DNA from 4 places in the Actinomadura rugatobispora genome. Region 1 is predicted to be linked to each of the others. Evidence: riboswitches for the same ligand, from Rfam matches in the RefSeq annotation. Region 1 holds a riboswitch; each other region holds the start of a gene.
The links. Region 1 has a riboswitch for cobalamin ahead of ACZ466_RS48335 (ABC transporter substrate-binding protein). Riboswitches for the same ligand answer to the same signal wherever they lie in the genome.
Positions count from the first base shown of each region.

Region 2: another riboswitch for cobalamin. It lies ahead of cobN (cobaltochelatase subunit CobN); the one in region 1 lies ahead of ACZ466_RS48335 (ABC transporter substrate-binding protein).
Region 3: another riboswitch for cobalamin. It lies ahead of metE (5-methyltetrahydropteroyltriglutamate--homocysteine S-methyltransferase); the one in region 1 lies ahead of ACZ466_RS48335 (ABC transporter substrate-binding protein).
Region 4: another riboswitch for cobalamin. It lies ahead of ACZ466_RS32735 (CbtB domain-containing protein); the one in region 1 lies ahead of ACZ466_RS48335 (ABC transporter substrate-binding protein).

Region 1 covers NZ_AP029191.1:10,818,636-10,826,222, reverse strand. The annotation lists gene ACZ466_RS48360 (carbohydrate ABC transporter permease) at 159-803, shown strand; gene ACZ466_RS48355 (carbohydrate ABC transporter permease) at 800-1,624, shown strand; gene ACZ466_RS48350 (ABC transporter ATP-binding protein) at 1,636-2,442, opposite strand; gene ACZ466_RS48345 (FecCD family ABC transporter permease) at 2,412-3,500, opposite strand; gene ACZ466_RS48340 (ABC transporter substrate-binding protein) at 3,497-4,465, opposite strand; cobalamin riboswitch at 4,550-4,748, opposite strand; cobalamin riboswitch at 4,810-4,982, shown strand; gene ACZ466_RS48335 (ABC transporter substrate-binding protein) at 5,027-6,592, shown strand; gene ACZ466_RS48330 (ABC transporter permease) at 6,594-7,532, shown strand; gene ACZ466_RS48325 (ABC transporter permease) at 7,537-7,587, shown strand, end outside.
Region 2 covers NZ_AP029191.1:2,064,733-2,072,319, forward strand. The annotation lists gene ACZ466_RS08615 (radical SAM protein) at 1-185, shown strand, start outside; gene ACZ466_RS08620 (cytidine deaminase) at 178-1,200, shown strand; gene cobN (cobaltochelatase subunit CobN) at 1,205-4,873, opposite strand; cobalamin riboswitch at 4,911-5,082, opposite strand; gene ACZ466_RS08630 (Asp23/Gls24 family envelope stress response protein) at 5,111-6,010, opposite strand; gene ACZ466_RS08635 (general stress protein) at 6,130-6,609, shown strand; gene ACZ466_RS08640 (serine/threonine-protein kinase) at 6,873-7,587, shown strand, end outside.
Region 3 covers NZ_AP029191.1:392,349-399,935, forward strand. The annotation lists gene ACZ466_RS01520 (GntP family permease) at 1-188, shown strand, start outside; gene ACZ466_RS01525 (TetR/AcrR family transcriptional regulator) at 249-890, shown strand; gene ACZ466_RS01530 (PaaI family thioesterase) at 887-1,303, shown strand; gene ACZ466_RS01535 (helix-turn-helix domain-containing protein) at 1,327-1,902, opposite strand; gene metE (5-methyltetrahydropteroyltriglutamate--homocysteine S-methyltransferase) at 1,994-4,279, opposite strand; cobalamin riboswitch at 4,390-4,616, opposite strand; gene ACZ466_RS01545 (hypothetical protein) at 4,716-5,219, shown strand; gene ACZ466_RS01550 (hypothetical protein) at 5,243-5,839, shown strand; gene ACZ466_RS01555 (Fpg/Nei family DNA glycosylase) at 5,884-6,660, shown strand; gene ACZ466_RS01560 (nuclear transport factor 2 family protein) at 6,728-7,165, shown strand; gene ACZ466_RS01565 (enoyl-CoA hydratase/isomerase family protein) at 7,176-7,587, opposite strand, start outside.
Region 4 covers NZ_AP029191.1:7,320,857-7,328,443, forward strand. The annotation lists gene serA (phosphoglycerate dehydrogenase) at 1-99, shown strand, start outside; gene ACZ466_RS32725 ((2Fe-2S)-binding protein) at 537-1,250, shown strand; gene ACZ466_RS32730 (CbtA family protein) at 1,410-2,183, opposite strand; gene ACZ466_RS32735 (CbtB domain-containing protein) at 2,200-2,439, opposite strand; cobalamin riboswitch at 2,471-2,655, opposite strand; gene ACZ466_RS32740 (AAA family ATPase) at 2,958-5,573, shown strand; gene ACZ466_RS32745 (LuxR C-terminal-related transcriptional regulator) at 5,601-7,587, opposite strand, start outside.

The sequences.
Region 1 (7,587 bases):
CCGGCCGCTCGCCCAGACGCTCTACCTGTCGTTCCACTCCTGGGACCTGAGCCCGGCCTCGCCGCTGGTCCCGGTCGGCACCGCCAACTACGAGCGGCTGCTGACCACGCCGGAGCTGGGCGCCTCGGTCGTCCGGACGCTCGTGGTCATCGGGGGGGATGCTGCCGTTCACCGTGGCGGTCCCGCTCGCGGTGGCGCTGCTGGCGCGCGGCGTGCGCGGCCGGGCGGGCGCCGCCTATCGCGGCATGGTGTTCGCCCCGATGCTGGTCGCGCCGGTCGCGGGCGCGGCCGCCTGGCAGTGGCTGCTGGACCCGTCGGCGGGCGCGGTCAACGCGGCCCTGGGCACCGGCGCGAACTGGCTGAACGACACCGCGACGGCCCAGTGGGCGATCATCGTCATCGCCGGATGGCATGTCGTCGGGTTCGCGGTGCTGGTCGTGTCGGCGGGCCTGACCGGCATCGATCCCGAGTACGCGGCGGCGGCGCGGGTGGACGGCGCCTCGCGGGCCCAGACCACGCGGTGGATCACCCTGCCGCTGCTGTCGCCGACGCTGGCTTTCCTGGCGCTGGTGACCGTGCTCCTGTCGGCGCAGTGGACCTTCCCCCTGGTCGACACCCTCACCCAGGGCGGCCCGGCCGGCTCCACCACCACGATCTACTACCTGCTCTGGGAGTTCGGCTTCCGCAGCCACGACGCCGGGCTCGCGGCGGCCGCCGGAATGCTCTTCTTCGCGGGCTTCCTGCTGGTCGCGGCGCTGCCGGCCCGCCTGGCCGACCGCGCGCCGCGCGAGGAGGGAGCGTGAGGGGGCACGGCGGGAGCGGACGGATCGAGCGCGCGGCCGGGCACGCGGCCCTGGGGCTGCTCGGCCTGGCCTGCCTCTTCCCGATCTACTGGATCTACGCGACGTCGCTGCGCGCGCCCGGCGACGTCCACGACCTGTCGCCGCTGCCCTGGCCGCTGTCGCTGGACAACTACTCCGACGCGCTGGCCAAGAACGACGTCGCGGGCATGCTGCTCAACACCACGGTCATGGCGGCGCTGTCCGCGCTCGGCCAGCTGCTGGTCGCCCTGCCGGCCGCGTACGCGTTCGCCGCCTGGCGGTTCCGCGGGCGGGGGCTCGCCCACCTGGCGTTCGTGGGCACCTGGCTGGTGCCCTTCCAGGTGGCCATGCTGCCCAACTACGCGCTGCTGGCCCGGCTCGGGCTGCTGGAGACGCTCGCCGGGGTGATCGTCCCGAACCTGTGCTCGGCGCTGGGCGTCCTCCTCCTGCGCGAGCACCTGATGAGCTTCCCCCGCGAGCTGCTGGACGCGGCGCGCATGGACGGGCGCTCGTCCTGGGGCACGCTGTGGACCGTCGTCGTCCCGAACCTGCGGCCCGCGCTGGCCGCACTGGGCATCCTGCTGTTCATCACCTCGTGGAACGAGTACTTCTGGCCGGCGATGGTCCTCCAGCGGTCCAACTCGGTGATCCAGCTCGGCCTGCGCAGCTTCATGGGGACCGAGGGCACCGACTGGGGACCGCTGATGGCCACCGCCGGGCTGGCCGGCCTGCCGGTGCTGGTCCTCTACGTGTTCCTGCAGCGGCACATCGTGAACGCCTTCGTCCGCTCCGGCCTGAAATAGCGACGGTCGCTTCAGGGGAGGACGGTGATCTGGGGGGCGCCGGTGCGGGGATGCGCGTGCACCTCCGCCTCGACCCGGTAGACCTCGGCCAGCAGGCCGGGGGTGAGGATGTCGGCGGGCGGCCCGGCCGCGACCAGGCGTCCGCCGTGCAGGACGTGGAGCCGGTCGCAGAAGGCGGCGGCGAGGTTGAGGTCGTGCAGCGCGATGACCGCGGTGACGCCGAGGCGGCGGACGAGGTGGAGCGCGTCGATCTGGTGCCGCAGGTCCAGGTGGTTGGTCGGCTCGTCGAGGACGAGGGTCCCGGTGCGCTGGGCGAGGGCGCGGGCGATGAGGACGCGCTGCTTCTCGCCGCCCGACAGCCGCTCGAAGGGCGCGTCCACCAGGTGCGCGGCCTCCAGTTCGGCCAGCGAGCCGGTGATGATGTCGCGGTCGCCGGCGTCATCTCCCTGGAAGGCGCGTTTGTGCGGGGAGCGGCCCATCGCCACGACGTCGTACACCGTCAGCTCGAAGTCGCCGGGGGCTTCTTGCAGGACGGCGGCCAGGCGCCTGGCCAGGTGCTTGCCGGGCATCCGCCAGATGTCGTCGCCGTCCAGGAGGACCCGGCCCGAGGTGGGGCGCAGCGCGCGGTAGAAGGTGCGCAGCAGCGTGCTCTTCCCCGCGCCGTTGGGCCCGACGAGCGCGACGACCTCTCCCGGCGCCACGTCGAGGGAGACCGCGTCCACCAGTGTCCGCCCGCCGGCGACGACCGACACCTCCTCGGCCCGCAGGCGGGACGGTCCGGGGCCGTTCACCGTGCCGCCCTCCGTCTCATCAGCCAAAGGAAGAAGGGGCCGCCGACCAGGGCGGTGAGGATGCCGACCGGGATCTCCTCGGGGGCGGCCAGGGTCCGCGCGGCCAGGTCGGCGGCGATCAGGAAGGCCGCGCCCAGCAGCGCGGCGGCGGGCAGGGCGCGGCGGTGGTCGGCGCCGACCAGCAACCGCACCACGTGCGGCATGATCAGGCCGACGAAACCGATCGAGCCGCTGACCGCCACCATCGTCCCGATCATGAGGGCGACCAGCACGAACAGCGCCGCGCGGAAGCGGTGCACGTCCAGGCCCAGGGCGGCGGCGGCCTCCTCCCCGGCCAGCAGCAGGTTCAGCGGGCGCGACAGCCCGACCAGGACCGCCGTGCCCGCCAGGACCACGGTCGCGGGGATCCACAGCACCGTCCACGTGGTGCCGGCCAGCCCGCCGAGCATCCAGCGCAGCGCGGACTCGGCGGCGCGCGGATCGTCTGAGGTGATGACCAGGTAGCTGGCGACGGCGTACAGCACCTCGGCGGTGGCCACGCCCGCCAGCACCAGGCGCACCGTGGTCATCCGGCCCCCGGACCGGGCCAGCGAATACACCAGGATCAGCGCGAGCAGGGCCCCGCCGAAGGCGGCCAGCGGCAGCGAGAACATCCCGAACCAGGTCAGGTGGAACACCACCACGAGCACCGCGCCGACCGTGGCACCGGAGGAGACCCCCAGCAGCATCGGGTCGGCCAGCGGATTGCGCACCAGGGCCTGCAGCGCCGTCCCGCACACCGACAGCCCGGCGCCGACCACGCCGCACAGCAGCACCCGGGGCAGCCGCACGTCCAGCACGATCGTCTCGCGGACCGGCGACCAGACCGGCTCGGCCAGCACCGGATGCAGCCGGTGCAGCAGGATCCCCCAGACCTGTCCGGGCGGCACCCGCACCGACCCGGCCGCGATCCCCGCCGTGGCCGCGACCAGCACCAGCGCCGCCAGCAGCGCCAGCACCAGCGGAAACGGGACGCGGGCTCGGCGTCGCACGGCCGCCGTGCCCGCAACGCTCCCGGTCGCGGGCCGGTCGGCGACGCCGGTCACGCGAAGCGGTCCGGGTGCAGCTGCCGGGCCAGCGACTCGACCGCGGCCGCCACCCGCACACCGGTCACCGTGGACGACAGCGGCAGCACCGCGAACCGCCTGTTCCTGATCGCCGGGACGTCCTTGAGGGCCGGGTTGCTCAGCAGGAACCTCTTCTTGTCCTCGGCGGACCGGTCGCCGTAGTCGTAGATGAGCACGACCTCGGGCGCCCGCTCGGCGAACTGCTCGAAGGAGACGTCGCCGTACGCCTTCTTCACGTCGGAGAACAGGTTGGCGCCGCCCGCCAGCCGGATCATCTCGTCGCCGATCCCCGCCCCGCCCGCGGTGAACACGGTCTTGTCGCCGCTGTCGTAGACCGCGACCTTGACCGGGGCCGCGCCCGACAGCCTGCCCTCGACCCCCGACAGGACGGTGCGCAGCGAGGCGATCCGCCGCTCGGCCCGGTCCGGCACGCCGAAGATCCTGGCGACGGTCCGGATCTCCTCCTCGACCGTGGCCGTGGTCACCGGCCCCTTGGGGCACTCCTCGATGTTGAGATGGGTGTCGATCCCGGCCTTCTTCAGGACCGCGCGGCCCCGGCCCTCCTTCTCCTCGAACGTGCTCGCCCACCCGCCGTAGACGAAATCGGGCTCGGCCGACAGCAGCGCCTCGAACGAGGGGTACTCCTCAGAGATCACCTTCACCCGGTCGTAGGCGGCCTGGAACTCCGGTAGAACCTTGTCGTCGAGGTAGCCGGTGCCGACCATCGACTTCTCCAGCCCGAGTGCCAGCATCACCTCGGTCGCGTGCTGGTTCAGCGACACCGCCCGCTGCGGAGGCCGCTGATAGGTCGTCGTCACCCCGCAGTTGGCCACCGTGACCGGGAAACCGGACGGCACCGCGCCGCCCCGGGCGCCGCCGGCGCGCTCCGTACCGCCGCCGCACCCCGCCACCAGCAGCACCGCGCACAGCAGCGATGCCAGCACCGGTGGCACCCGGCACGCTGCCGGGCCTGACGAGCCCATGGGCATGTCGCCCTCTCCTCTCTGGGGAGATCCGCCCCAGGTCCTTCGAGGAGGCGACCGCGTGAGTCTCCTGGCTCTCGGGTCGAAGCTCGTCCCGGCCTTCCCACCCGCGGGCGCGGGCAGTGGCGTGGTTCGGGATCCGCTCGCCGATCACAGTGGCGGGACCGCGCCGGATTCGCACCGGCTTCCTCGTTCCGCCGTCGCCTACACCGCACATGGTGGCACATGCGGCACCTGCACAACAGTCGCAATAACGACAAGTACCGGAACCGCCGCGGGGACCCTCTCCACGGCACCGATTGGCGCGACTGGTCTAATGTCAGCGCAAAGGCGACGGGGACCAGGAAGCCGGTGTGATTCCGGCGCGGTCCCGCCACTGTGACCGGGGAGCGAACCCCCTCGCACGCCACTGCCCGCGTGAGCGGGTGGGAAGGCCGGGGGCCAGCGACGATCCGGGAGCCAGGAGACTGACCCGTCGCCGGTCCGCCGGAAGGGGGCGAGGACACCCCCGGGAAGGATCCGATGAACGGTCATGCCCCTGAACGGGCCGGCGAAGGGCGAGGGGGGCGGGCGGTCGGCAGGCGCACCCTGCTGGCCGGGAGCGGAGCGGCGCTCCTGTCCCCCGCGCTGCTCACCGGCTGCGGCGGGAACGGCGACGGCGGCGGCACGAACCGCTTCCGCGCCGCGTTCGCGGCCGGCGGTTCGCAGGAGACCCTCGATCCCCACGTCGCGCCCAACTTCGTCGACCAGGTCCGGGCGAAGGCGCTGTTCGACACGCTCGGCACCTACAACGACGACATGTCGGTCCGTGAGCGCCTGGCCGAGTCCTGGGAGAGCGATGCCTCGGGAACGCGCTGGCACATCCGGCTGAGGCGGGCGCGGTTCCACGACGGCCGTCCCGTCACCGCCAGGGACGTGCTCTACAGCTACCGGCGGGCGGCCGCCCCGGAGACCGGTTCGCCCTCCCAGCAACTGCTGTCGGCGATCGACTTCGGTGCCAGCCGCGCTACCGGGGAACGCACGCTGACGCTGGCGCTCGAGCGGCCCGACTTCACGTTCCCCACGGCGTTCGCCGGCCCCGGCACGGAGATCGTCCCGGAGGGCGCCACCGGCTTCCGCGCACCGGTCGGCTCGGGTCCCTTCCGGTACGTCTCGTTCACTCCGGGCGGGCCCGCGCTGTTCAGGCGCTGGGAGGGGCACTGGGCGGGCGCGCCGTCCATCGCCGAGCTGGAGATCGTGCCCGCCAACGAGGAGTCCACGCGGGTCAACGCGCTGCTGTCCGGGCAGGTGCAGTACGCGGCGGACCTGTCGGGGGCCTCGGTGAACCGCCTGAATGGACGGCGGTCGACGCGTCTGCTGACCGTTCCGCGGGCCACGGCGCAGCAGATCCTGCTGCGCACCGAGCGCGCCCCCTTCTCCGATCCCCGGCTGGTCCAGGCCGTGGCGCTGGGCATCGACCGGGAGGCGCTCGTACGGATCGCGCTGGCCGGTCACGGCGAAGTCGGCAACGACCTGTTCGGGAAGGGTCTGCGCGGCTATCCGCCCGACCTCCCCCAGCGCGCACGCGATGTGGATCGCGCCAGGGAACTCGTGCGCGAGGCGGGCGCGGAGGGCCTGGCCGTCACGCTGGAGACCAGCGCGGTCGACGCGGCGTGGGAGCCTGCGGCCAGCCTGATCGCCCGGCAGCTCGGCGAGGTCGGATTGCGGATCACGCCGCGCGCGCTCGCCGCCACCACCTACTTCAGCGAGATCAAGAAGCGCGGTGTGGCGGCGTTCAACACCACCTCGACGCTGCCGCTCTCCGACTTCCTGGAGCAGCGCATGCGCGGCGGGGCCGCGCGGAACATGACCGGGTTCCGTTCCGGACGCTTCGACGACCTCCTCGAACGGGCGCGCACCACCCGCGACGAGAAGCGGCGGCAGGACCTGCTCGCCCGGGCCCAGCGGATCGCCCGGGACGAGTCCGGCCTGCTGGTGTGGGCGTTCTCCGACGCCAACGACGCGATCTCCGCGTCGGTGCGCGGGCTGCGCGCGGCCCCGCCCAACTCCGGCGACTGGGCCCGGTTCGACCGGGTCGCCCTCGGCTGAGGTGCGCCGCTACGCCGCCGGCAGGTGCCTGCTCGCGGTGGCGCAGTGCCTGGCGGTGCTGGTCGCGGTCTTCGCGCTCGGCACGCTGCTGCCGGGTGACACCGCCGACGTCCTGCGGGGCGAGCACGGCACGCCGGAGCAGGTCGCCGCGCTCCGCGAGGGGCTCGGACTGGACGAGCCCGCCTGGCAGCGGTTCGGGCAGTGGCTGGGCGCGCTGTTCGCCGGCGACCCGGGCAGGTCTCTGATGACCGGCGTCCCGGTGAAGGAGGAGATCGGGCGCCGCGTGCTGGACTCGGCGGTGCTGGGCCTGCCGGCGCTGGCCGCCGTGATCGTGCTGGCGCCGCTGCTGGGCGTCGTCACGGGCCTGCGCGAGGGCACGCGGCTCGACCGGGTGCTCAACGCGGTCGCGGTGCTGCTGCATTCGGTGCCGGAGTTCGTCCTGGGACTGCTGCTGGTCGCCTCGTTCTCCCTGGCCGCGGGGCTGCTGCCCGCCACCGCCGTCGGGCTGGAGGGGGCGGCGCTGCTCGCGCACCCTTCCGTGCTGGTGCTGCCGGTGACGGTGCTCGCCGCCCGCCACCTGTGCGACCTGGCGCGGCAGATACGCGCCGGGATCGCCGCCCAGCGGGACGGGCCCGTGGCCGAGCACCTGAGGCTGCTGGGCCAGCGCGAGCGGACCGTGGTGCTGCGCCATGTGGTCCCCAACGCGCTCGGCCCGGCCGTCCAGCAGTTCGCCCGCTGCGTGGAGGGGCTGCTGGGCGGGGCCCTGCTGGTGGAGTCCCTGTTCGGCGTCCAGGGCTTGGGGACCGGCTTCGTCGAGGCCGTGCAGAACCGGGACGCGCCGCTGGTGCAGACCTACGCGCTGCTGTTCGCCGGGACCGCGGTCGCGGTTCACCTGGCGGCCGATCTGGTGTCCACCGGCTGGCGCCGCGCAGGGAGGTGACGGCATGACCGCCCGCCTCCGGGGCGTGCTGGAAGGGGTGCTGCTGGGGTTCCCG
Region 2 (7,587 bases), 3.7 Mb from region 1:
CGGCGGCCGGGCTCATCCACGGCTGCCTGGACAGCAGGACCCAGTACTTCGGATCGATCTACGCGGACCGGGAGCAGCGACGGCGGCAGCTGGGCCGCGCCCTGGACGCGGCCGGCGCGTCCTGTGCCGGTTCCGGCATGCGGGTCGCCGTTCTCAGACGAAGGGAGAACACTGCACGTGATTGAGACCGAGCGGCGTTTCCGGCTGAATGCGCCCGAGACCGAAGCGCTGAAGAGCGCCATCGAGTTCTCCAGCCCGATCCGGCTCACCGACATCACCTTCGGCCCGCACGGCGCCCAGTCCATGGACAAGGACGGCTGGATCGTCCGGCTCCGTCTCAGCGGCGACAAGGCGCGGATCGAGCACAAGAGGAAGCTGCCCGACAGTCGCTGGCAGGAGATCGGCCTCGCCGTGGACGCGCCCGGCTCGGCCGTGCGCCTGCTCACCGCGATGGGCCTGCGGCCGGGACTGCTGATCCGGCGGCTGCGCAGTGCCTCCACGTTCAAGGGTGCCGAGCTGGCCCTGGACGACCTGGACGGCCTGGGCACGTTCCTCGAGGTGGAGTTTCCCAGAGAGACCGCAGGCGACCGGACGCTGCACGAAACGGTGGCAGGGCTGCAGGCGCTCGGCGTGTCGCTCACCACGCCGGCACCCCCTTACGGCGACCAGATCAACGCGGCGATCGAGCAACGGGAGGAGTTCGCACACGAGCACGACCGCCGCATGCGCGAACTGCTCACCGAACTCGGCGGTGACCCGGCGGTCGCCGTGTTGACGAAGACGCACGCGACGCGGTCGGCACCGTCCGGCCCCCGGGAGAACTACGAGCGGGCGCTGAGGAACCGGGGGATGTCGTACTGCCGGTACTCCTCGTACCCGGTCGGCGCGGTGGCCGTCGCCGCCGACGGGCGGATCTTCGATGGCTGCAGCGTCGAGAACGGCTCGTTCGGCCTGACGATATGTGCGGAGAGGGCGGCGTTGACCGCGGCGGTGCTCGGGGGATCCGCGAGCACCGCCGGCCGCGAGATCACCGCCATCGTGGTCGCCGGTCCCGACGGGCGCTCCTGCTCGCCCTGCGGAGCGTGCCGCCAGTTCATCGCCGAACTCGCGCCGGACGCGGACGTCACCTTCTGGTGGGAAGGCGAACTGGTCACGGTGAGCGCCCGCGACCTCATGCCCATGGGCTACGTATACGAGTGACCCGTCAGTCCTCTGCTTCGAGGTCGCCCTCCAGTTCCAGGTACTGGGCGCGGAGGCGGTTCAGGACGTCCGGGTCCGGCTCGGCCCACAGGCGGCGCTCGGCGGCCTCGAGGAGGCGTTCGGTGATGCCGCGCAGCGCCCACGGGTTGGACTGCTCCATGAACTCCCGGGTCTCGTCGTCGAAGACGTACTCCTCGGCGAGGCTCTGGTACATCCAGTCGTCCACGACCCCGGCGGTCGCGTCGTACCCGAACAGGTAGTCGACGGTGGCGGCGAGTTCGAACGCGCCCTTGTAGCCGTGCCGCCGCATCGCCGCGATCCAGCGCGGGTTCACCACGCGCGCCCGGAACACGCGGTGCGTCTCCTCGGCGAGGGTGCGGGTCTTCACCTGGTCGGGCAACGCCGAGTCGCCGACGTAGGCGGCGGGGCTCTTCCCGGTGAGGGAGCGGACCATCGCGACCATGCCGCCGTGGTACTGGAAGTAGTCGTCGGAGTCGACGATGTCGTGCTCGCGGGTGTCCTGGTTCTTGGCCGCGACCGCGATGCGGCGGAACGAGGACTCCATGTCGGCGCGGGCCTCGCGCCCGTCCAGGCCCCGGCCGTAGGCGTAGCCGCCCCACACCGCGTACACCTCGGCCAGGTCGGAGTCGTCGCGCCAGTTGCGGGCGTCGATCAGCGGCAGCAGCCCGGCGCCGTACGCGCCCGGCTTGGACCCGAAGATCCGGGACGTCGCGCGCCGCCAGTCGCCGTGCCGGGCGTGGTCCTCGGCCGCGTGCCGCCGCAGGTGGTTGGCCTCGGGCGGCTCCTCCAGATCGGCGACGGCCGTGATCGCGTCGTCGATCAGCGCGATGACGTGCGGGAACGCGTCGCGGAAGAAGCCGGAGATGCGGACGGTGACATCGATCCGTGGCCGTCCCAGCTCCTCGGCCGGGACGATCTCGAACCCGGTGACCCGGCGCGAGGCGTCGTCCCAGACCGGGCGGCAGCCGATCAGCGCCAGCACCTCGGCGATGTCGTCGCCCTGCGTCCGCATCGCGGAGGTGCCCCAGACGGTCAGGCCGACGCTGGACGGATACTCCCCGGTGTCCTCCAGGTGCCGGGCGATCAGCGAGTCGGCGAGGGCGACGCCGACCTCCCACGAGTTGCGGGACGGGATCGCCTTCGGGTCGACCGAGTAGAAGTTCCGGCCGGTCGGCAGCACGTTCACCAGGCCCCGGGTCGGGGACCCGGACGGCCCGGCGGGCACGTACCCGCCGTCGAGCGCGTGCAGCACCGCGCCGATCTCCCCGGACGTGGCGTCCAGCCGCGGCACCACCTCCGCCGCGCCGAACTCCAGCAGCCGCACCACGTCCGGGATCTCCCGCCCGAACACGCCGTCGCAGACGGTCTTGGCGCCCGCGACGTCCCAGCCCGCGGCCTCCATGCCCTCGACCAGCGTGCGCGCGAGCCGCTCCAGGAGGTCGACGGCGTCGGAGGCGGTGCGGGCGGGGCCGTCGGCGAGGGCGGTCAGCGCGGACAGGTCGGCCTCGACCCGGCGGCCCGGGTCGGCCAGCAGCGCCTTCTCGTCCAAGCCGAACTCGGCGGCCAGCACCGCGCGCAGCCCCGGCATCGCGCCCGCGACCCCGCCCCACACCTGCGCCGCCCGCAACACGGCCAGCACCAGGTTGACGCGCGCCTCGTCCACCGGCCGCCGCCCCAGGATGTGCAGGCCGTCGCGGATCTGCACGTCCTTGATCTCGCACAGGTACCCGTCGATGTGCAGGATGAAGTCATCGAACTGCGACTCGTCCGGCATCTCGTCCTGGTGCAGGTCGTGGTGCAGCTGGGCGGCCTGCACCAGCGTCCAGATCTGCGCCCGGACGGCCGGGAGCTTGCCCGGATCGAGGTCGGCGACGGTGGCGTACTCGTCCAGCAACTGCTCCAGCTTGGCCAGGTCGCCGTACGACTCGGCGCGCGCCATCGGCGGCACCAGGTGGTCGACGACGGTGGCGTGGCCGCGCCGCTTGGCCTGCGTGCCCTCCCCGGGGTCGTTCACGATGAACGGGTAGATCAGCGGCAGGTCGCCGAGGACGGCGTCGGGGGCGCAGCCGTCCGACAGCCCGAGGCCCTTGCCGGGCAGCCACTCCAGCGTGCCGTGCTTGCCCAGGTGGACGACCGCGTCCGCGCCGAACTCCTCGTCCAGCCAGCGGTAGGCGGCCAGGTAGTGGTGCGACGGCGGCAGGTCGGGGTCGTGGTAGATCGCCACCGGGTTCTCGCCGAAGCCCCGCGGCGGCTGGATCATCAGGATCACGTTCCCGAACCGCAGCGAGGCGAGCACGATGTCCTCGCCGTCCACGTACAGCTCGCCGGGCGGCTCGCCCCAGTGCTCCCGGACGCCCTCGCGCAGCGGCCCCGGCAGCGCCTCGAACCAGGACCGGTAGTCCTCAAGCCGGACCCGCGACGGTGCCTGGCTCAACTGCTCCTCGGTGAGCCACTCCACGTCGTGGCCCCCGGCCGCGATCAGCCGGTGGATCAGCGGGTCGCCGTCGTCGGGGTCGCGCCACAGCTCGTCGTCGCCGCCCAGGTCGTACCCGGCGGCGGCCATCTCCCGCAGCAGCCCGACCGCGGACACGGGCGTGTCCAGCCCGACCGCGTTCCCGACCCGCGAATGCTTGGTCGGATAGGACGACAGGACGACCGCGACCCGCTTCTCCCCGTTCGGCCGGTGCCGGAGCCGGGCGTGCCGCACCGCGATCCCCGCCACCCGGTCCGCCCGCCCCGGATCGGCCACGTACACGGGAACGCCGTCCGGGCCCTCCTCCTTGAACGAGAACGGCACCGAGATCAACCGGCCGTCGAACTCGGGAATCGCGACCTGCATGGCCGCGTCCATCGGCGTCAGCGCCCCGTCCGACGCCTCCCACACCGCCCGGCTGGAGGTCAGGCACAGCCCCTGGACGACCGGCACGTCCAGCCCGGCCAGCGCGCCCGCGTCCCAGGAGTCCTCGTCACCGCCCGCCGACGCGTCCGCCGCGACCGCGCCGCCCCCGGCCAGGACGGTCGCGACCAGCGCGTCCGCCCGTCCCAGCAGCTCCAGCAACCCCTCCTCCGCACCCCGCAGCGACCCGCAGAAGACCGGCAGCGCGTTGGCTCCCCGCGCCTCGATGCGCTCGCACAGCACGTCCACGAAGGCCGTGTTCCCCGACAGCTCGTGCGCCCGGTAGAAGACGACCCCCACCGTCGGGCGGCCCGGCTCCACCCTGGGCTCGCCGTGCAAACCGTACGATGGCATCGGAACCGGCGGCGCGAACCCCTCACCCGTCAGCAGCACCGTGTCGCTGAGGAAACGGGCCAGTTCCCGCAGGTTGGTGACACCGCCCTCGCGCAGGTAGTCCAGCGCCTCCGCCGCCACTCCGGCCGGGACGGTCGACAGCGCCATCAGCTCGGCGTCCGGATCGGCCTCCCCGCCCAGCAGCACCAGCGGCAGGCCCAGCCCGCGCAGCCGCTCCACGCCCTCCGGCCAGGTCTTGCGCCCGCCCAGCAGCCGCACGACGGCGACGTCGGCGCCCTCGGCCAGGGCCGCGAGCTCGTCGAGCCCGATCCGGACCGGATTGGCGGTCACATATCCCGCGTCCGCCGCCCGCGCGGCGAGAAGTTCGGTGTCGGCCGTGGACAGCAGCAGGGCACGCATCATCGGCAAGCCTCCCCCGGGGTCTCCGCGCCCCGGCTCGGTGAAGAGGTCGGCGACGGCACGGAGTCTCCTGGCTCCCGGATCGGCGTCCTCCCCCGGCCTTCCAGCGTCTCCGCCGTGGCCCTGAGCGAGAGAGGACTCCCCGGTCACAGTTGCGGGACAGCTCCGGATTCACACCGGATTCCTCACCCGCCGTCGCCCGCCATCGTAGCCCGCGCCCCATATGCGAAGTCAGCACCCCTAGGCGCGGGCCCGCTGCTTCTCCCGGACGCGCCGGAACACATGATCGAGGCCGCGCCGCTCCTCGAAGTACACCCCGAGCAGGTAGGGCTGCCAGCCGCCGTCCCGGTGCGGCACATGCAATGGGTGCACCTCGCGCTGGGGGTCCGCACCCAGTTCCTCCAGGCAGCCGCCGCACAGCGGGCGGGGCCGGGCCTCCTGGCCGTACACCGCGGTCGCGGGTCCGTGCAGGGGGTTCAGCCAGCAGAACGGCACGTTCCCGTCCACGGGGACGCCGGTGTCCAGCACCATCCGCGCCACCCGGCACAGCACGACCGCCACGAAATGATCCGGCCAACCGCCCGTGTACGCGACCGCCCGGGGTGCCAGCTCCTTCGTGATCGTGTCGGCCGCCTCCAGGCACGCGACCGCCTGCTCCCGCGCGGGCCCGCCGGGAACCCCGGCCTCCAGCCGCTCCCGCAACGCGTTTCGCTCCTCCTTGAACCGCCCGCGCAGCTCCCCGGAGCCCAGCTTCTCGAACGGGCTGTACGGGGTCTTTCCTCGCACCACCATGACGATCTTGCGCAGCACCCACAGCAGGATGATCATCAGCACGCCGAGCACGACCCCGACGATGATCGCCCCGTCCCGCAGGCCGGTCCAGAACGGCTCCTCCAGGAGCGCGGCGCCCTCCGTCGCCTGGAGATGCAGCATGAACCCGGCCAGGCCCACCGCGATCAGGACGACCGCCAAGCCGACCATCCCGCCGTACCAGGTGCCCCGCACCTCATCGGTCCGCTCGGTGGCGAACCCGCGCCGCCACACCGGGACGTACCCCGCCACCAAGGCGATCAGCAGCGGCACCCCGCCCACCGCGACCCCGGCGAACCGCCGGTACGACTCCAACTCCTGCGCGTCCAACGCCCGTCACTCCCCGATGTCGCGCCGCCCTGGACCGCAGGCTACGCGCCTGGACGATCAAGGAGGGACAAGACCGCCCGAACAGGTGCGTCCGGGAAATCCCTGGGTAGGGGGACGGCATGTCCACCCAAGCGGTCCCTCCCGCGACCGACCGTCCGGTCGTCGGGTCCTACGGCAAGTACGAGGGCGCTCAGCGAGCGGTCGACTTCCTGTCCGACGAGAAGTTCCCGGTCGAACGAACGGCGATCATCGGCTCCGACCTGAAGATGGTCGAGACCGTCCTGGGCCGCCTCACCAAGGGCCGCGCCGCCCTCGCCGGCGCGGGCAGCGGCGCCTGGTTCGGCCTACTGGTCGGCCTCCTGCTCACCCTGTTCACCGCCAACCACAGCGACGTGTTCGGGCTGCTGCTCGGCGGCGTCCTGTTCGGCGCCGTCTTCGGGGCGGTCTTCGGCTTCATCGCCCACGCCGTCACCGGCGGCCGCCGCGACTTCACCTCCCGCAGCCAGATCGTCGCCGGCCGCTACGACGTCGTCGCCGACGCCGAGGTCGCCGAGGACGCCAAGAACATGCTCATCAAGCTCGCCTGGCGCGAAGACTGACCGGACGCGATCCCACGACGGCCGAGCACCCTCCGACCTGTGAATTCCTGGGGAATTGCGGTTCCGGGGCAGGATCGTTGGATTGTCCGCTTGCTCCCGGGTCCCCATCCGCTGACCACCGTTCCGATTCTCCGCACGGCTCGAACCGGTTGACCGCCTACTTTGCGGCTCGTCGTGGCTTTTGGGCTCCTGGGCCGTAGGTTGGGGTCGGGTCTTTGGCGGTTTGGAGCCGTTGCCAGCGGATGTGGGCCGGAGGTTGCGGGTTGCTGGTTGAGGGTGCCGTGGTGGCGGACCGGTATCGGGTGGCCGAGCTGCTGGGTGAGGGCGCCATGGGCCAGGTGTGGCGAGGCGAGGACCTCCGGCTGGACCGGCCGGTGGCGGTCAAGGTGCTGCAACCGCATCTGATGCACGGCTCCCTCCGGGAGCAGGCGCTGGCCCGGTTCGAGCGGGAGGGGCGGGCGGCGGCGCGGCTGGCGCACCGCAACATCGCCGTCGTCCATGACGTCGGCGAGCATGACGGGCTGTCCTATCTGGTGCTGGAGTTCCTGCACGGCCGTGATCTGAAGAGCCTGCTGCGCGACCATCCCGGCGGGCTGCCGATCGAGGATGTGCTGGAGTACGGGGCGCAGGCCGCCGAGGGCCTGGCCGCCGCGCACGCCGCCGGGATCGTTCACCGCGACGTCAAGCCCGCCAACCTCATGCTCAGTGGCGACGGGACGGTGAAGGTCTGCGACTTCGGTATCGCCCGGCTGCACGGCGCCACCACCGGCCTGACCGGCGATGCCAGTATCGGCACCTTGGCCTACATGGCGCCCGAGCAGATCATGGGGCAGCCCGTCGACCACCGCGCCGACCTGTACGCCCTCGGCGCCACCGTGTTCCAGTTGCTGACCGGCCGCCACGTCTTCACCGGCGACGACGCCCGCGCGGTGGTCACCCAGCACCTGGCCGCACCCCCGCCCCCGGCCCGCACGCTGC
Region 3 (7,587 bases), 2.0 Mb from region 1:
CGCTGCTGGTGCTGGCCATCGGCGCCGGCTCGCTGTTCTTCTCCCACGTGAACGACGCGGGGTTCTGGCTGGTCAAGGAGTACTTCGGGCTGACCGTCGGGCAGAACATCAAGTCCTGGTCGGTGATGGAGACGCTGATCTCGGTGAGCGGGCTGGTCCTGGTGATGGCGCTCAGCCTGGTCATCTGACCGGGCCCGCCGGGCCGCCGTTTTCTGGATCGCTGATCCGAAATCGGTTACGGTGGCCCGGTGGGACGGCGGAAGGTGCGCACGGGCGCGCTGCGGGACGAACTGCTCTCGGTCGCGACCCGGCTGCTGGCCGAGGGCGGGACCGGGGCCGTGACCACCCGTGCCGTCGCGGCCGGCGGCGGCACGTCGCTGGCGGCGGTGAACGAGCTGTTCGGCGGCAAGCCGGGGCTGATCCGGGCGATCTTCGCCGCGGGCTTCGCCCGGCTCGCCGCGGACCTGCGGGCCCTGGAGGCCACCGGCGATCCCGAGGCGGACGTGGTCGCGCTCGCGTTCGCGGTGCGCTCGTTCGCCCGCCGGCACCCGGCGCTGTACGAGGTGATGTTCTCCCGGCCGTTCGCCGAGTTCAGCCCCGGCGAGCAGGACGTGCGGTCGGCGGAGGCGATCTACGGGGTCGTGGTCGGCCGGGTCGCGGCGCTGCTGGGCCCCGGACGGCCGAAGGGAGCGGCCAGGGACGTCGCCGTCGGCCTCTTCGCCGTCGTGCAGGGCCTGGTCGGCCTCGAAGCGTCCGGGCTGCTCGGCGGCGGATCCGAGGAGTGCGACCGCCGTTTCCGCCTCACCTTCACCGCGTCGCTGCACGGTCTCCGCGACGCCACCCGGGCGTCGTCCCGTGCGGGCGGCCTCGACTCTCCGGAGGAGACATGACCGAGGACAGGGCGGGGCGGCCGGGGTTCGTTCCGTGGGAGCGCCCGAGCCCGCTGCTCACCGCCATCGGCGGTTTCGAGCAGCACCCCACCGATCCGCTGCACGTCGGCTTCACCGTCGACGGGCCCAAGATGAACGCGCGCGGCTTCCTGCACGGCGGCGCGATCGCCGCGATCGGCGACGTGGCGATCGGGCGGGCCCTGGCCACCCGCAGCGATCCCCCGGTCCCGCTGATCACCGTCAACCTGTCGTGCGACCTGCTCGGCACCGCGCGGGAGGGGGAATGGGTCGACGTCACCATCTCCCCCACGCGTGCGGGACGCAGGCTGCGCGCCGGGACCGCGACGTTCGCGACCACCCGCGTCATCGCCACGGTCACCGCGCTCTTCCTGCCGTCCGCCGCCCCGGCGTGACCGGCGCGCGCCGCCCGCCCGGCTCAGGCGGGACGGGCGCGCACGTGGGCCCGCTCGCCCTGGCTGCCGAAGAGGATGAGCAGCTCGACCGGCCCGGCGTCCGCGGCGCCCATCCAGTGCGGGACGTGGGTGTCGAACTCCGCCGCCTCCCCCGGCTTCATGACCAGTTCCCGGTCGCCGAGAACGAGGCGGAGCCGGCCGTCGAGGACGTAGAGCCACTCGTAGCCCTCGTGCGTCTTCGGATCGGGCACGGCCGTCCCGTCCTGCCCCGGGATGATCATCTTGTACGCCTGCAGCCCGCCGGCCCGCCGGGTCAGCGGGATGAACGTCCGCCCGTGCCGGCGCACCGGGCTGAAGTGCACCCGCGGATCCCCGGTCTGCGGCGCCCCGACCAGCTCGTCCAGCGCGACCCCGTACACGCGGGCCAGCGGGAGCAGCAGCTCCAGGTTGGGCCGCCGCCGGCCGCTCTCCAGCCGGGACAGCGTGCTCTCGGAGATGCCGGTCAGTTCCGCGACGCGGGCCAGGGTGACGCCGCGCCCGCGGCGGAGCTCCCGCAGGCGCGGCCCCACCGCGGCCAGCACGTCGTCCAGTTCGTCCATGCCTCCAACTTGCCGAACCGGCACGCCCGCTTGCAAGTCCGGGCGTGCCGGTGACCGGCGCCGCCGGGCCCGGGGCCCGGCGGCCCCGGACTCAGAACTTCCGCGGCACGCCCGGCTCCTCCAGCGTCTCCCGGACGCGGCGGGCCGCGGCGACCATGTTGCGCAGGGCCGGCTCCACCTCGCCGTACGCGCGGGTCTTCAGGCCGCAGTCGGGATTGACCCAGAGCCGGTCGGCGTCCACCGCCCGCAGCGCGCGGCGCAGCGCCTCCTCCATCTCCGCCACGCCGGGCACGCGCGGCGAGTGGATGTCGTACACGCCGGGGCCGATGGACTGCCGGTAACCGGCGGTGTTCAGGTCGGCCAGCAGCTCCATGCGGGACCGGGCGGCCTCGACGCTGGCGACGTCGGCGTCCAGCGCGCCGATCGCGTCGATGATCTCGCCGAACTCCGAATAGCACATGTGCGTGTGGATCTGCGTGGACGCGGCGGCGCCGCAGGTGGCCAGCCGGAACGCGCCGACCGCCCAGTCCAGGTAGGCGGCGTGCCCGGCGCGCCGCAGCGGCAGGAGCTCGCGCAGCGCGGGCTCGTCCACCTGGATGACCCGGATGCCGGCGGCCTCCAGGTCGCGGATCTCCTCGCGCAGGGCCAGCGCGACCTGGCGGGCGGTCTCGGCCAGGGGCTGGTCGGTGCGGACGAACGACCAGGCCAGCATGGTGACCGGACCAGTGAGCATGCCCTTGACCGGCCTGGTCGTGCGGGACTGGGCGTAGGTCGTCCACGGGACGGTCATCGGCTCGGGCCTCGACACGTCCCCGAAGAGGATCGGCGGGCGCACGTACCGGCTGCCGTACGACTGGACCCAGCCGTGCACGGTGTGCGCGTAGCCGTCCAGGCGCTCGGCGAAGTACTGCACCATGTCGTTGCGTTCGGGTTCGCCGTGCACGAGGACGTCCAGCCCGATGTCCTCCTGGAGGGCCAGCACCCGGTCGATCTCGGTCCGCATCACGGCCTCGTAGGCCGTGTCGTCGATCCGGCCCGCGCGGTGGTCGGCCCGGGCGCGCCGCACCCCGGCGGTCTGCGGGAACGAGCCGATCGTCGTGGTGGGCAGCGGCGGCAGGTCGAGCTGCGCCCGCCTGCGCTCGGCGTGGTCGCGGCGAGCGGTGCCGTCGCCGAGGGCGTCCAGCCTGGCCCGCACCCGGGCGTTGACGAACTCCCCGTCCGGGGCGGGCCCGGTGAGGTGCCCGGCGATCGCGTCCCGGCCCTCGCGCAGCGCCCTGCCGATGAGGACGACCTCTCCGGCCTTCTGCCGGGCGAACGCCAGCCGCCCGGCCAGCCGCGGGTCCAGGCCGCCGCCGTCCGGGCCGGTCTCGGCGTCGAGGTCGAGGGGGACGTGCATCAGCGAGCAGGAGGTGCTCACCACCAGCTCGGCGGCCAGGCCCAGCAGCGAGGCGCAGCCGGCCATGGCCGCGTTCAGGTCGGCGCGCCACACGTTCCGGCCGTCCACGACCCCGGCGACCAGGGTCTTGGCGCCGATGCCGCCGATGGCGCCCAGCGCCTCCCGGTTGCCCGGCCCGGCGACGAGGTCGAGCCCGATCGCCTCGACCCGGGTGGCCGCCAGCACCGGCAGCGCCTCGCCGATCTCACCGAAGCAGGTGCTCACCAGCAGCCGCGGCCGGGACGGCAGGCCCGCCAGGCGGTCGTAGGCGCGGCGCAGCGCCGCCAGCTCGCCGGGGGTGCGGTCGGCGGCCAGCGCGGGCTCGTCCAGCTGCACCCATTCCGCGCCCGCCCCGGCCAGCCGTTCCAGCAGCTCGGCGTACACCTCCACGAGGGAGTCGAGCAGGTCGAGCGGGCGGAAGCCGTCCGGCGCCCCGGGCTCGGGCTTGGACAGCAGCAGGTAGGTCAGCGGGCCGACCAGCACCGGCCGGGTCTCGATGCCGAGCGCGCGGGCCTCGCCGTACTCGGCGAGCGGCTTGGCCCGCGCGCCGTCGGCCAGGCGGAACCGGGTACCGGGCCCGGCCTCAGGGACGATGTAGTGATAGTTGGTGTCGAACCACTTGGTCATCTCCAGCGGCGCCACGCCCTCGGCTCCGCGCGCCATCGCGAAGTAGGCGTCCAGCCCCCGCAGGTGCCGGAACCGGTCGGGCACCGCGTCCACCATCACGGACGTGTCGAGCATCTGGTCGTACAGCGAGAAGGTGTTGGACGGGATGAGGCCGACCCCCGCCTCGCGCAGCGTCTCCCAGGTCTCGCGGCGCAGGCCCGCCGCCGTCTCGGCGAGTTCCGCGGCGCCGGCGCGGCCCTCCCAGTACGCCTCGGTGGCCTTCTTCAGCTCCCGGCGCCCGCCGATCCTCGGGTAGCCGAGCACGGTCGTGTTCATGGCGTCTCTCCCTCGCGTGCCATCACCGCGGCGACACGGAAGGGCGGAGCGCGGCGGGCGCGCCGCCGCGTCCCGGGCCCTCCCGCGGAGCCACGGACCACCGCGCGCCGGCCGGCGCGCGGGCGGAGGCAGGTCTTCGGACTCACGGGCGCCGCGCCTGCTGTCGCAGTCGCGTCCTACTGGCCGTCGCTTCCCAGGCCGGTGCGGCCCAGTGCCATAGACGGCGGTCGTTCCCGTTCACCGCTGCGGGGCAGTCCCGGATTCCCACCGGGTTCCCTCTTACGACACCCGCCCCGTTCCACCGGGGACGGGTGAACCATCCGCACGGCGGAGTATAGGCGCCGCGTCCGGCGCGGGCCGAAAACGGGTCGTCCCGGTGTGGACGCGGCACCGGTGGGCAGGACCGGCCATACCGGTGGATCCCGAGGGGGGCGCGATGAAGGCGCTGATCAACTCGATGACGGACAACGAGCAGGCCCTGGTCCGCGAGACGGAGCGGGAGCGCCTGGAGGACTTGGGCGAGGACGATCTTCTGGAGGTGCACGACCGTGTCCGGCGTGCCCGCAACAAGCACGTCAAGCAGTACCGGCGGGCCGCCGCGTCCCGTGTCGAGGAGGTCGGCGGACGCGGCGCCGCCCGGCCCGGCAACACCCGCAACGCCCAGAAGGCCGAGGTGTTCGAGGACGCGCTGGCGCGGGTGAGCCGCTACGTGGCCAAGGCGGCCCGGCGCAGCGCCGCCGACCTCAAGGCCGAGCGGCTCCGGAACGCCCGCGCGGGCCGCGACCCCGGCCCCGCCCGGGCCGTCCCGGAGGACACCGCCGGGCGCAGGATGCGATCCCAGACGCACGACCGCGCGCCCTCGCAGCCCGTCCTGCCCAAGCAGCGCGCGTCCAGCAAGGCCATGGGGGCGCGCCGCCAGGCGAGGCGCGACAGCCGCTGATCGTCCGGCACTAGAGTTCCGGCATGGCGACACCCCCGACGACCTTCCGGCGGCACATGGAGCAGGAGACGCTGCGGGCCCTGGAGGAGTTTCCCGGCGACGCGGGGCCGGGGATCTACTGCGTCACCTTCCGGATCGACAGCGTCGACCAGGACGCCCGGTTCCCCTACCTGGCCGTCGGCTACAACACCGAGGCCGAGGTGGCGGCGGTGCTCGCCGCGCCGAACCCGCCCGGCCCGTGGGAGGCGCGCTGGAGCTACGCCTACTTCCCGCCGTCCGGACTGGAGGGCGTCCGCATCGCCGGGCACGATCCCGAGCACGACCCGGCCGGCGCCGAACTGCACCGGCGGGAGGCGGCCGACCAGGGCCTCTGGTACGAGGACGGCGACGACCTGTCCGAGGACGAGCGCGACGGGCGCGATGAGCGGCTCGACCGGCGGTTCCACGAGCTGTGCGTCGATCTGGCCGCGCGGCTCCACTCCGACGGCCGCATCGTCAAGGCCCTGGGGCGCCCGGTGCCGGTGATCCTCTACGACATGTTCGCCCCCGACGAGATGTTCGAGCTCACCGAGGCCGCCAACCCGGCCGAGCTGGTCGCGGACTTCATGACCGGGGCCTGACCCCCGCCCGGGGTTGAACGGCGGCCGGCGGGTACGCCGACCGTATGCCGGAGCTCCCTGACGTGGAGGGATTCCGCCGGGTACTGGACGAGCACGCCGGCGAGCCCATCAGGTCCGTGCGCGTGTACGACACGGGCGTCCTGCGCGGCGTCGGCGAGCGCGGGCTGGGCGACGCCCTGCGCGGGCACCGCTTCGAGCATCCGCGACGGCACGGCAAATGGCTGCTCGCTCCGGCCGAGGGGCCCGTGCTGATGCTGCACTTCGGCATGACAGGCTCGCTGTCCTGGCATCCGGCGGGCGAGGCGAGGCACCCGCACGACCGGGTCGCGTGGCGCCTTGACGACGGCGAGCTGCGCTTCCGCGACATGCGCAAGCTCCAGGGCGTCCACCTCGCGGCCGACCGGGCGCAGGCCCAGCGGACGCTGGACGATCTCGGCCCGGACGCGCTCCAGGTCACGCGGCGGCGCCTCGGGGAGCTGCTGTCGGGCCGGCGCGCGAGGCTCAAGACGGCGCTGACCGACCAGTCCCTCATCGCGGGCCTGGGCAACCTGCTGGCCGACGAGATCTGCTGGCGCGCCCGCGTCAACCCGCTCCGCGGCGCCGCCGACCTGGACGAGAAGGACCTGGACGCGCTGCACCGCGCGATGCGCAAGGTGCTGCGGGACTCCGTGCGGGCCGAGCGGGTCCCGCCGCGCGACACCTGGCTCACCGGCGTCCGGGACGAGCCCGAGGCCCCCTGCCCCCGCTGCGGCACGCCCCTGTCCAGCCGCCGCGTCTCCGGCCGCCGGACCGTCTGGTGCTCCACCTGTCAGCCGTCGTGATCCCCTCCTCGCGGCCCCGGATCGGGCGCGAAGTACACTCGCCGCGGACGATCACTGGGGAGGGCCCGTGGAGACCTGGGAACTGGTGGCGCGCGAGCGCGTCCGCGACACGCTGGCCGCCTACACCCACGCCGGGGACCGGGGCCGGATCGAGGACCTGGCCGCGACGTTCACCGAGGACGGCGTGCTGGAGCTGCGCAGCGGCGAGACCCTGGCCGGACGGGAGGCGATCACGGCGATGCTGTCGGGGGTGGCCGAGCGCGGTTCGGCCCCGAGCCGCGGCGTCCCGGGGATCATCCGGCACTTCGTGGCCAACGTGCGGTTCGAGGAGGTCACCCCGGAGCGGGTCCGGACGGCGGCCTACTTCCTGGTGATGAACGCGCACGGCCCCGACCACTGGGGCCGTTACCGCGACACGCTGGTGCCCGTGGGCGACCGGTGGCTGTTCGAGCACCGGTTCGTCAGCACCGACGGCATGGCCGCCGACTCGGTCATGGCCTCCTGACCGAGCGGCTTCAGCCGTCGACCAGGCCCCAGTGGCGGGCGGTGGCGGCGTCGATCGCCGTGCCCGACAGCGCCAGGTAGAGGGTGCGCCAGCGGCCGGCGCGGCGCGGGATGCTCACCGTCCCGCCCGCTCCCGGGATCAGCCCCATCGCCACCTCCGGCAGCCGGAACGCGGCGTCCGGGGCGGCGACCAGCGTCCCGGCGAACGCGGGGATCTCGATGCCCGCGCCGACGCAGGCGCCGTGGACGCGCACCTCGATCCGGTCGCGCAGCCGGTGGACGAGCCGCCCGGCGCCGCCGCGGGTGCGGATCAGGTGCGCGGTGGCCAGGTCGGGGGTGGTGCCGAACTCGTCCAGGTCGCCGCCCGCGCAGAACGACGGCCCCGCCCCCTCCAGCACGACGCGGGCGATCCCGTCGTCGAGG
Region 4 (7,587 bases), 3.5 Mb from region 1:
GCGCTGACCGTCGACTCCGGCATCCCGGTCCAGCTGCTCGACGTGATCAAGAACGAGATCGGCGCCGACACCGGCCGCCGCGTCGACCTGGACGGCTGATCCGATCGGGCACCTCGTCCGCCGCCGTGATCCCGCTCGCCGGGGTCACGGCGTCGTCGTCTCGGCATGTGAGAAGTTCGGCCACGGGTCAGGACAGTGCCGGGGACGGCGGGTACCGTGAAAGCGAGATGCGGCACTTCGTAGTGATCCTTCGCCGCCGCGACGGGGCCCGATAGGCGGGCCAACCCCGTCGCGGAGTCCGGCACTGGCCGTAAGCCCTGTGATCCATCGCCGCTCTTTTCCCGTGAAGCTACGGAGCCTTTCCATGCGCACCCTGAACTCCCACCCCCTGTCCGCCACGCCCGACGACGCCGACGAGGAGGCCGCGCGGGCGCTGCAGACCGCGCTGGACCGCCGCGACAACGGCGGCCGTCCCGCCGGCTGACCCGCGTGTCCCCGCGCCCCGTGTCAGCGCGCCCTGGTGCGATCATGGGGACATGACGGCGGAACCCACCGTGGAACGGGCCGGAGCCCGCGAGGTCGCCTCCGCGCTGGCCGGCGCCGCGGCGCTCGGCCCGTTCTTCGAGATCACCACCGATCCCGCCGAAGAGGCCGACCCGACCTGGCGGCCGCTGCCCGAGCTCGACACCGCTCGGCTGCTCGAGCTCACCGGCGCCTACGCGGACCGGCTCGGCACCGCCGAGCGGCGGGTCGCCGCCTCGATCCTCTTCCAGGGCCTCGCCTCGCGGCTCTGGTCGCCGATGGTCGCGGCCGCGGCGCGCGGGATCGTCCCGGACCTGTCCGGCCTGCACTGGCGCTGGGCGCCCGGCGCGCCGATCGCGCTGTGGCTGGCCGACCCGTCCGGCCACCGGGCCGCGACCCCGGCCGAGGGGGCCGCGCTGGTCCACCGCGAGGTCGTCGAGCGGCAGCTGCGCCCGCTCCGCGCCACCATGCTCGGGTTCGTCCGGCTCGCCGACGGCCTCCTGTGGGGCAACGCCGCCTCCGCCCTCGCCGGGACGCTGCGCGCCGGAACCCTTGACGCCGGGCTGGCCGCGCCGGTGCGCTCCCTCCTCCACGAGCTGTTCGCGCACGAACCCCTCAAGGGCACGGGAACCTTCGACCGGCGCGGCTTCGTCCGGCGCAGCTGCTGCCTCTACTACCGGGTGCCGCCCGGCGGCGAGATGTGCGGCGACTGCGCGCTGTGTTCCTGAGTCCCGGCCTACGGGGCTCGCCTGGCGGCTCGCCCCTTACCGGGCCTTTGGCGAGCGCGGCATCGCTTCGCGATCTGGCCGGTGACGCTCGCCTCCGGCATCGCCTCACCGCCCAGGTAACGCGCTCGCGCGGTGCCTGGGGCCACGTCGAGACAGGGCCTAGGCCGCCGGGACGGGCTCGCCCTCCGCCCGGGACGGCGCGCTCCGCCGGAACGCCCGCTCGGTGAGGGCGCCGAACAGCAGCCCCAGCGTCGCCCACAGCACCACCTGCACGCCCAGCGAGGCGAGCCGGAAGTCCCACAGGACCGCCGCGGGGAAGCCCTCGGCCACCGCGTCGGGACGCGGCGTCAGCCGGAACACCACTGCCACCACCAGCGCGAATCCGGCCGTCGAGGCGATCGCGGCGTTCCACGAGCCCAGCCGCGGCGCCAGCCGGCCGAACACGATCACCGCGGCGACCGTGGCCAGCACGCCCAGCGCCACCATGCCGAAGTACAGCGCCGTGCGCCCCCCGATGGTGTCGGGGTTCCCGACCGCCGGGGGAGTGGGCGGGTACTTCAGGAACGGCACCAGCACGACCGCCGTGAACCCCAGCAGCGCCACCAGGCCGGACGTGGCGCGGGCGCCCGCCGTCCCGATCCGCCCGAGGGCGAAGGCGAACGCGATGGAGAACAGGCCGCCGACCGCCGCCCCGTAGAACGCCATGGCGGTGATCAGCCCGATGGTCTGCTGGACCGTCCGGCTCACCACCTCCTCCTCCGCGTGGCCGCCGTGCCCGGCGCCGTGCGCGGCGTGCTCGGCGGCCGCCTGGGACTCCTCGAACGCGATCGCGTTCGCCACCTGGGGCTCGCCGTAGATCCAGGCGATCAGCAGCCCGGCCGCCGCCGCGACCAGACCGACGATCATGCCGCGGACCAGCAGGGACCTCATCATCAACGGGTCCCCCGCCTCAGTGGCAGGGGAAGCCGAGCAGATGACGGCCGTCGTGGGTGAACTCGTGCACCCAGGTACCGCCGACGAGGGAGGTGGCGCCCTGCTCGGCGCCGACGAAGTAGAGCAGCGCGGCGCCCAGGACCAGCGCGAACACCGCCCAGGGCAGGATCTCGCGGACGGGCACGCGGTGCGGGACGGGAAGGGCGGCCGGAGACGGCGCGGCGGCCTGCGTCGGGGGAACGGCGGGCTGGGCCATTGGGGATCTCCTCACGGGGTGCACTCGCCCCGGTACGGGAGGACGACGGGTCAGTCTCCTGACTCCCAGATCATCGCCTCTCCCGACCTTCCAGCCGGCGGGCCGTGGTCGCGTGCGGGAGAGGCTCCCTGGTCACAGTGGCGGGACCGTCCTGGAATCGCACCAGGTTCCTGCGCACCGTCGCCTCATATGTGAACTTGTCGCCCTGAGGGTCCCCTTTGACCGGGCTCCGCGTCAAGTCTCCGGCTCGCCACGCCGGTGCATGCACGACGTGAAAGAGGGGACACCGTTCGTATCTCCCCCCGCTGGAGATACGGACGATGCCCCCTCCTAAGCCGGCGGCGGTGTGTTTCGGCCGGCCGCCGCCGGGGCGTACAGGTCGCCCGTCCCGGAAGGGCTGGCATGCCGTCCGGGAAAAGCTCCCTATATCGAGGGTCCAACAACGGGAGGCGGGCCACATGAGTAGCCCTTACTCAATTCGCCGCGGGGGCTCCGGCACGGCGACGTACGATCCTGGTGTGCGTACCTCCTGGCCGTTCACCGGCCGTGCGTCGACGCTCGACGAGGTGGGCTCCCTGCTGAACGCGCGGGCCACGCGGGGCGTGGTGGTCGCGGGGGACGCGGGGGTCGGCAAGACCCGCCTGGTGAACGAGGCCCTGGAACGGCTCGAACCCGACCGGTTCACGGTCGTGCGGACCGGCGGCACCAGCGCCAACACCGGCATCCCGTTCGGCGCCTTCGGGCACCTGCTGCCGGTCGAGGACGTCGCGACGACCGTCGTCAACCCCCTGCGCTGGGCCACCGAGGCGCTGCGCGGCCTCGCCGAACCGGCCCCGCTGCTGGTCGCGGTCGACGACGCCCACCTGCTCGATCCCACCTCGGCCGCCCTGGTGCACCATCTCGTCCTGCACCGGGAGGCCCGGGTGCTGGCCACCGTGCGGACCGGCGCCGCCGCCCCCGACCCCGTCACCGCCCTGTGGAAGGACGACCTGGCCCGGCGCCTCGACCTGGTGCCGCTGACGAAGCTGGAGAGCCAGGCCGTTGTGGAGGCCGCGCTCGGCGGGCAGCTCGGCACCCCCACCGCCCGGCGGCTCTACCACAGCACCCGGGGCAACCTGCTGTTCCTGCACGAGCTGGTGCTGTCCGGGCTGGCCGAGGGACGCCTCGCCCAGACCCGCGGCGTCTGGCACTGGGACGGCGATCTGCCGCTGAGCCCCCGGCTGCGCGGGCTGATCGAGACACGGCTGGCCGCCGCCGGCGAGGCCGAGCGCGAGGTCCTGGAGTACGTGGCGCTCGGCGAGCCGATCGGCGCAGCGACGCTGGCCGAGCTGACCTCCGAGGACGCGGTGGAACGGGCCGAGACCCGCAGTCTGGTCGCCTCCTCCGCCACCGGGCGCCGCCTGGAGGTCAGGACCGCGCACCCCCTGTACGGCGAGGTCGCACGGGCCGCCGCGGGCCCCGGACGGGTCCGCGACCGCCTCACCGCGCTCGCCCGGACGCTGGAGGGCACCGGGATGCGCCGGCACGGCGACCTGCTGCGCGTCGCCCTCTGGCACCTGGACGCCGGCGCCCCCGCCGGGCCTGATCTGCTCCTCGCGGCCTGCGGCCAGGCGTTCATGCTGCACGACATGGACCTGGCCCTGCGCTGCGGACGGTCCGCGCTGGCCGCCGGCGTGGACGCCGCCGCGACCGTCCGGATCGCTCCCGTCCTGCTGCTGGCGGGCCGGCACGACGAGGTCGAGGCCCAGCTGTCCAGGGTCGCCGCCGAGCCGATGGACGAGGCCACCCGCACCGGCGTGACCTGCATGCGCTCGTTCAACCTCAGCATGGGCCTGGGCGAGCAGGAGCGGGCCGAGGCCCTGCTGGACGACGCCGCCGCGCACGCCACCGCCCCGGCCTTACGGCAGCAGATCCAGGCGTACCAGGCCGTCGGCCGGGTCTACTCGGCCCGGTTCGCCGAGGCGGAGCCGCAGCTCGCCGAACTGCGCGCCGCCACGGGCGTCCCGCCCGAGGCCGCCGGTCTGGCCGGCGGCGCCGAGGCCCTCCGGCTCGTGTTCACCGGCCGGTTCGACGAGGCCGTCGCCATGGCCGACGAGGCTTTGGACGCCTCGGCCGAATGGCTGGAGCACATGCCCAGCCTCGTGGCGACCTACAGCGACGCCCGCGCCGCAGCCTCCCTCTGGGCCGGCGACCTGGCCGCCGCCGACTCCTACATCGCCTACGGCGAACGCCTGTTCACCGAGGAGCACCTCTCGCCCGTCGCCGCCACGACCTCCCGCACCCTGCGCGTCGAGTGGTGCCTGCTGCGCGGCGACATACGGCGCGCCGTCCGCTGGGCCCACGAGGCCGTCTCCCACGGCACCGGGGCGCTCTGGGCGCTGTCCGGCCACGGCCACGAGATGCTCGCCTACGCCGCGTCCGTCGCCGGGGACGCCGCCACCGCGACCACGGCCGTGCGCAAGGCCCAGCGCCGCCGCATCCCCGGCGGGCGCATCTTCCACTTCCGCGCCGACCTCGGCCGCGCCTGGATCCGCGCCGCCTCCGGCGACGTCGCGGGCGCCGCCGCCATCGCCCTGGACGCCGCCACCCGCTTCGAGGAGCGGACCCTGCGCCCCTACGCGATGTTCGCCCTGCACGACGCCGTCCGCCTCGGCGCCGCCGCCCAGGCCCGCGACCGCCTCGCCGACCTGGCCGAGCACACCGACGGGCCCCTCGTCCGCCTCTGCGCCCGCCACGCCGACGCCGCCGCCAGACAGGACCCCGAAGCGCTCGACGACCTCTCCAAGGCCTTCGCCGACCGGGGCATGACCCTCTACGCCGCCGAAACCGCCGCCGAGGCCGCCCGCGCCCACGAGCGGCACGCCCCCGGCTCCCGCGAGGCCAACGCCGCCGCCACCCGGGCCTGGCTCCTGGCCGGAAACTGCACCGGCGCCCGCACCCCCGCCCTCTCCGGCCTGGCCGCCCCCGAACTCACCACCCGCCAGCTGGAGATCGCCCGCCTCGCCGCCGCCGGGCTCGGCAACCGCGAGATCGCCGAACGCCTCGTCCTGTCCGTCCGCACCGTCGCCAACCACCTCCAGGCCGTCTACGACCGCGTAGGCGTAACCGACGTTTCATTGTGGGGCAAGGAGTGAGGCGGCCGGCGTGGTGCCGGTGGGGTGTCAGGGGTTGGTGAAGAGTCTCGCGAGGGACTCGCGGTCGCTGGTGCCGAGGCGTTCGTAGATCATCACCAGGTGGTTGCCCACGGTGCGGATCGAGATCGACAGGCGGTCGGCGATCTCCCTGTTGCTGAGGCCCTGGGCGGCCAGCCGGGCGATCTCGCGCTGGCGGGACGTGAGCTGCGGCGCGGCCAGGGAGGTCAGCGCGGGGGTCAGCGGGTTGCCGCAGCGTTCGGCGAGCGTCCGGGCGCGGGCGGCGGCCGACCCCTGGGCGGCGGCCTCCGCGGCGTACAGGAGCATGCCCAGCGCCTCGAACGACTCCGAGGCCGTGGCGAGCGCCTTGGCGTCCCGGGCGGCGGCCGCGGTGGCGTGGTGGGCGCACAGAGGGGCCAGGGGGCCGTCCATCTGGGACGCCAGGGCCGTCAGGCGGGCGGCGGCGCGGTCGGCGGCACCCAGGCGGACGGTGTCGTGCAGCGCGAACATCGCGTACCCGCGCAGTCCGCGGGCCTCGGCGTCGTCGGCGGCGGCCAGCGCGGCGGACACCGCCTCGCCGGTCTGACCGCGCGCCGCCAGCACCCACGGGCGGGCCAGGGCCAGGGAGAACTCCACGCCGTGCCAGGCGGGGCGGGCCAGGTCCTCGGCCCGGCGCAGCGCCTCCTCCGCCTCGCCGGCCCGGCCGCGCTGGGCCTCGGCGGAGGCCAGCTCGCCGAAGCACAGCCCGGCGAACATGGCCGAGCGGCCGCCGATCCGGGCCGCGCCGTCCCGGGCCCAGCGCACCGCCTCGGCCAGATCGCCGCGCAGCCGGTGCAGATGGGCCCGCCAGCCGCAGAACGAGGCCTCGACCCGGTTCCACCGGCCGAACTCCTCGACCAGGTCCAGGCCCGCGGCCGTCGCCGCCAGTCCCTCGCCGACCTCGCCGGCGAACAGGTGCGCCACCGTGCGGGCCTGGGCGAGCACGGGCATCACGATCGGGACCTCGTCGCGCCAGCGGGCGCGCTCGTCCATGGACGCCGCGGCGATCGCCACGGCCCGCGCGTGGTCGCCGCCGTAGGCGCCGATGAGGGCCTCGGCCGCGCCGGTCTCCGCGGCGAACGGGGCGGGCGCCGGTTCCAGCTCGCGTGATCGTTCCACCGCGCCGCGGGCGTCGGCGACCCGTCCCGCGGACAGGTCGATCCACGCGCCGAGGGCCAGGACGTGCCGCCGCCACGCCGGGTCCCCGATCGTGGCGGCGGCCTCGGCCAGGACGGCGCGGGCGTCGCCGTCGCGGGCCAGGCCCCAGGCCAGGACCAGCCCGAGCGCGCCCGCGTGCAGGCCCCGCTCGCGATCGTCGAGCAGCCGCCCCGCGACCTCGCCCAGCGCCGTCTCCGCCTCGCCGTCGCGGTCGGCGAAGTGCAGGACGGTGGCCAGCAGCGCGGCGGCCTCGCCCGCGCTGCCCGGACGCCGCTCCGGCCGCGCCAGGTACGCCTCCAGCGCCGCCGCCGCCAGCCGGGCGGCGGGCTCCATGGCCAACCCCGACCAGGCGATCCGGGCCGCCCTCAGCAGCAGGTCGGGGTCGGTGCCGCCGCCCGAGTCCAGCCGCCAGGTGGCCAGCCGCAGCACGTCCTGGCGCCGCCGCAGGCCCGCGCCGTCCACCGCGTCGGCCAGGCGGCGCAGCCGGGTGCGGGTCGCCAGCGGGCCCATCCCGGCCCGCACCGCCTCCCCGTACAGGGGGTGGACGAGCCGCAGCTCCGCCCCGGCGGCCATGACCAGGTCCCGGCCGGTCAGCCTGCCGACCGCCGCCGCGTCGGTGAGATCGTGCAGCAGCGCCTCGTCCAGGGGCTCGCCCAGGGCCAGGTACTCCAGGGCGAGGCGTTCCCGCTCGTCCACGCCGCCGATCCGCGCCTCGATCAGCTCGCGCAGCCGCGGCGTGAGCGTCGGGCCGGGCGCGCAGCGCCACACCCCGCCGCTCTCCTCGAGCATCCCGGCCAGGACCAGCTCCCGCAGGAACAGC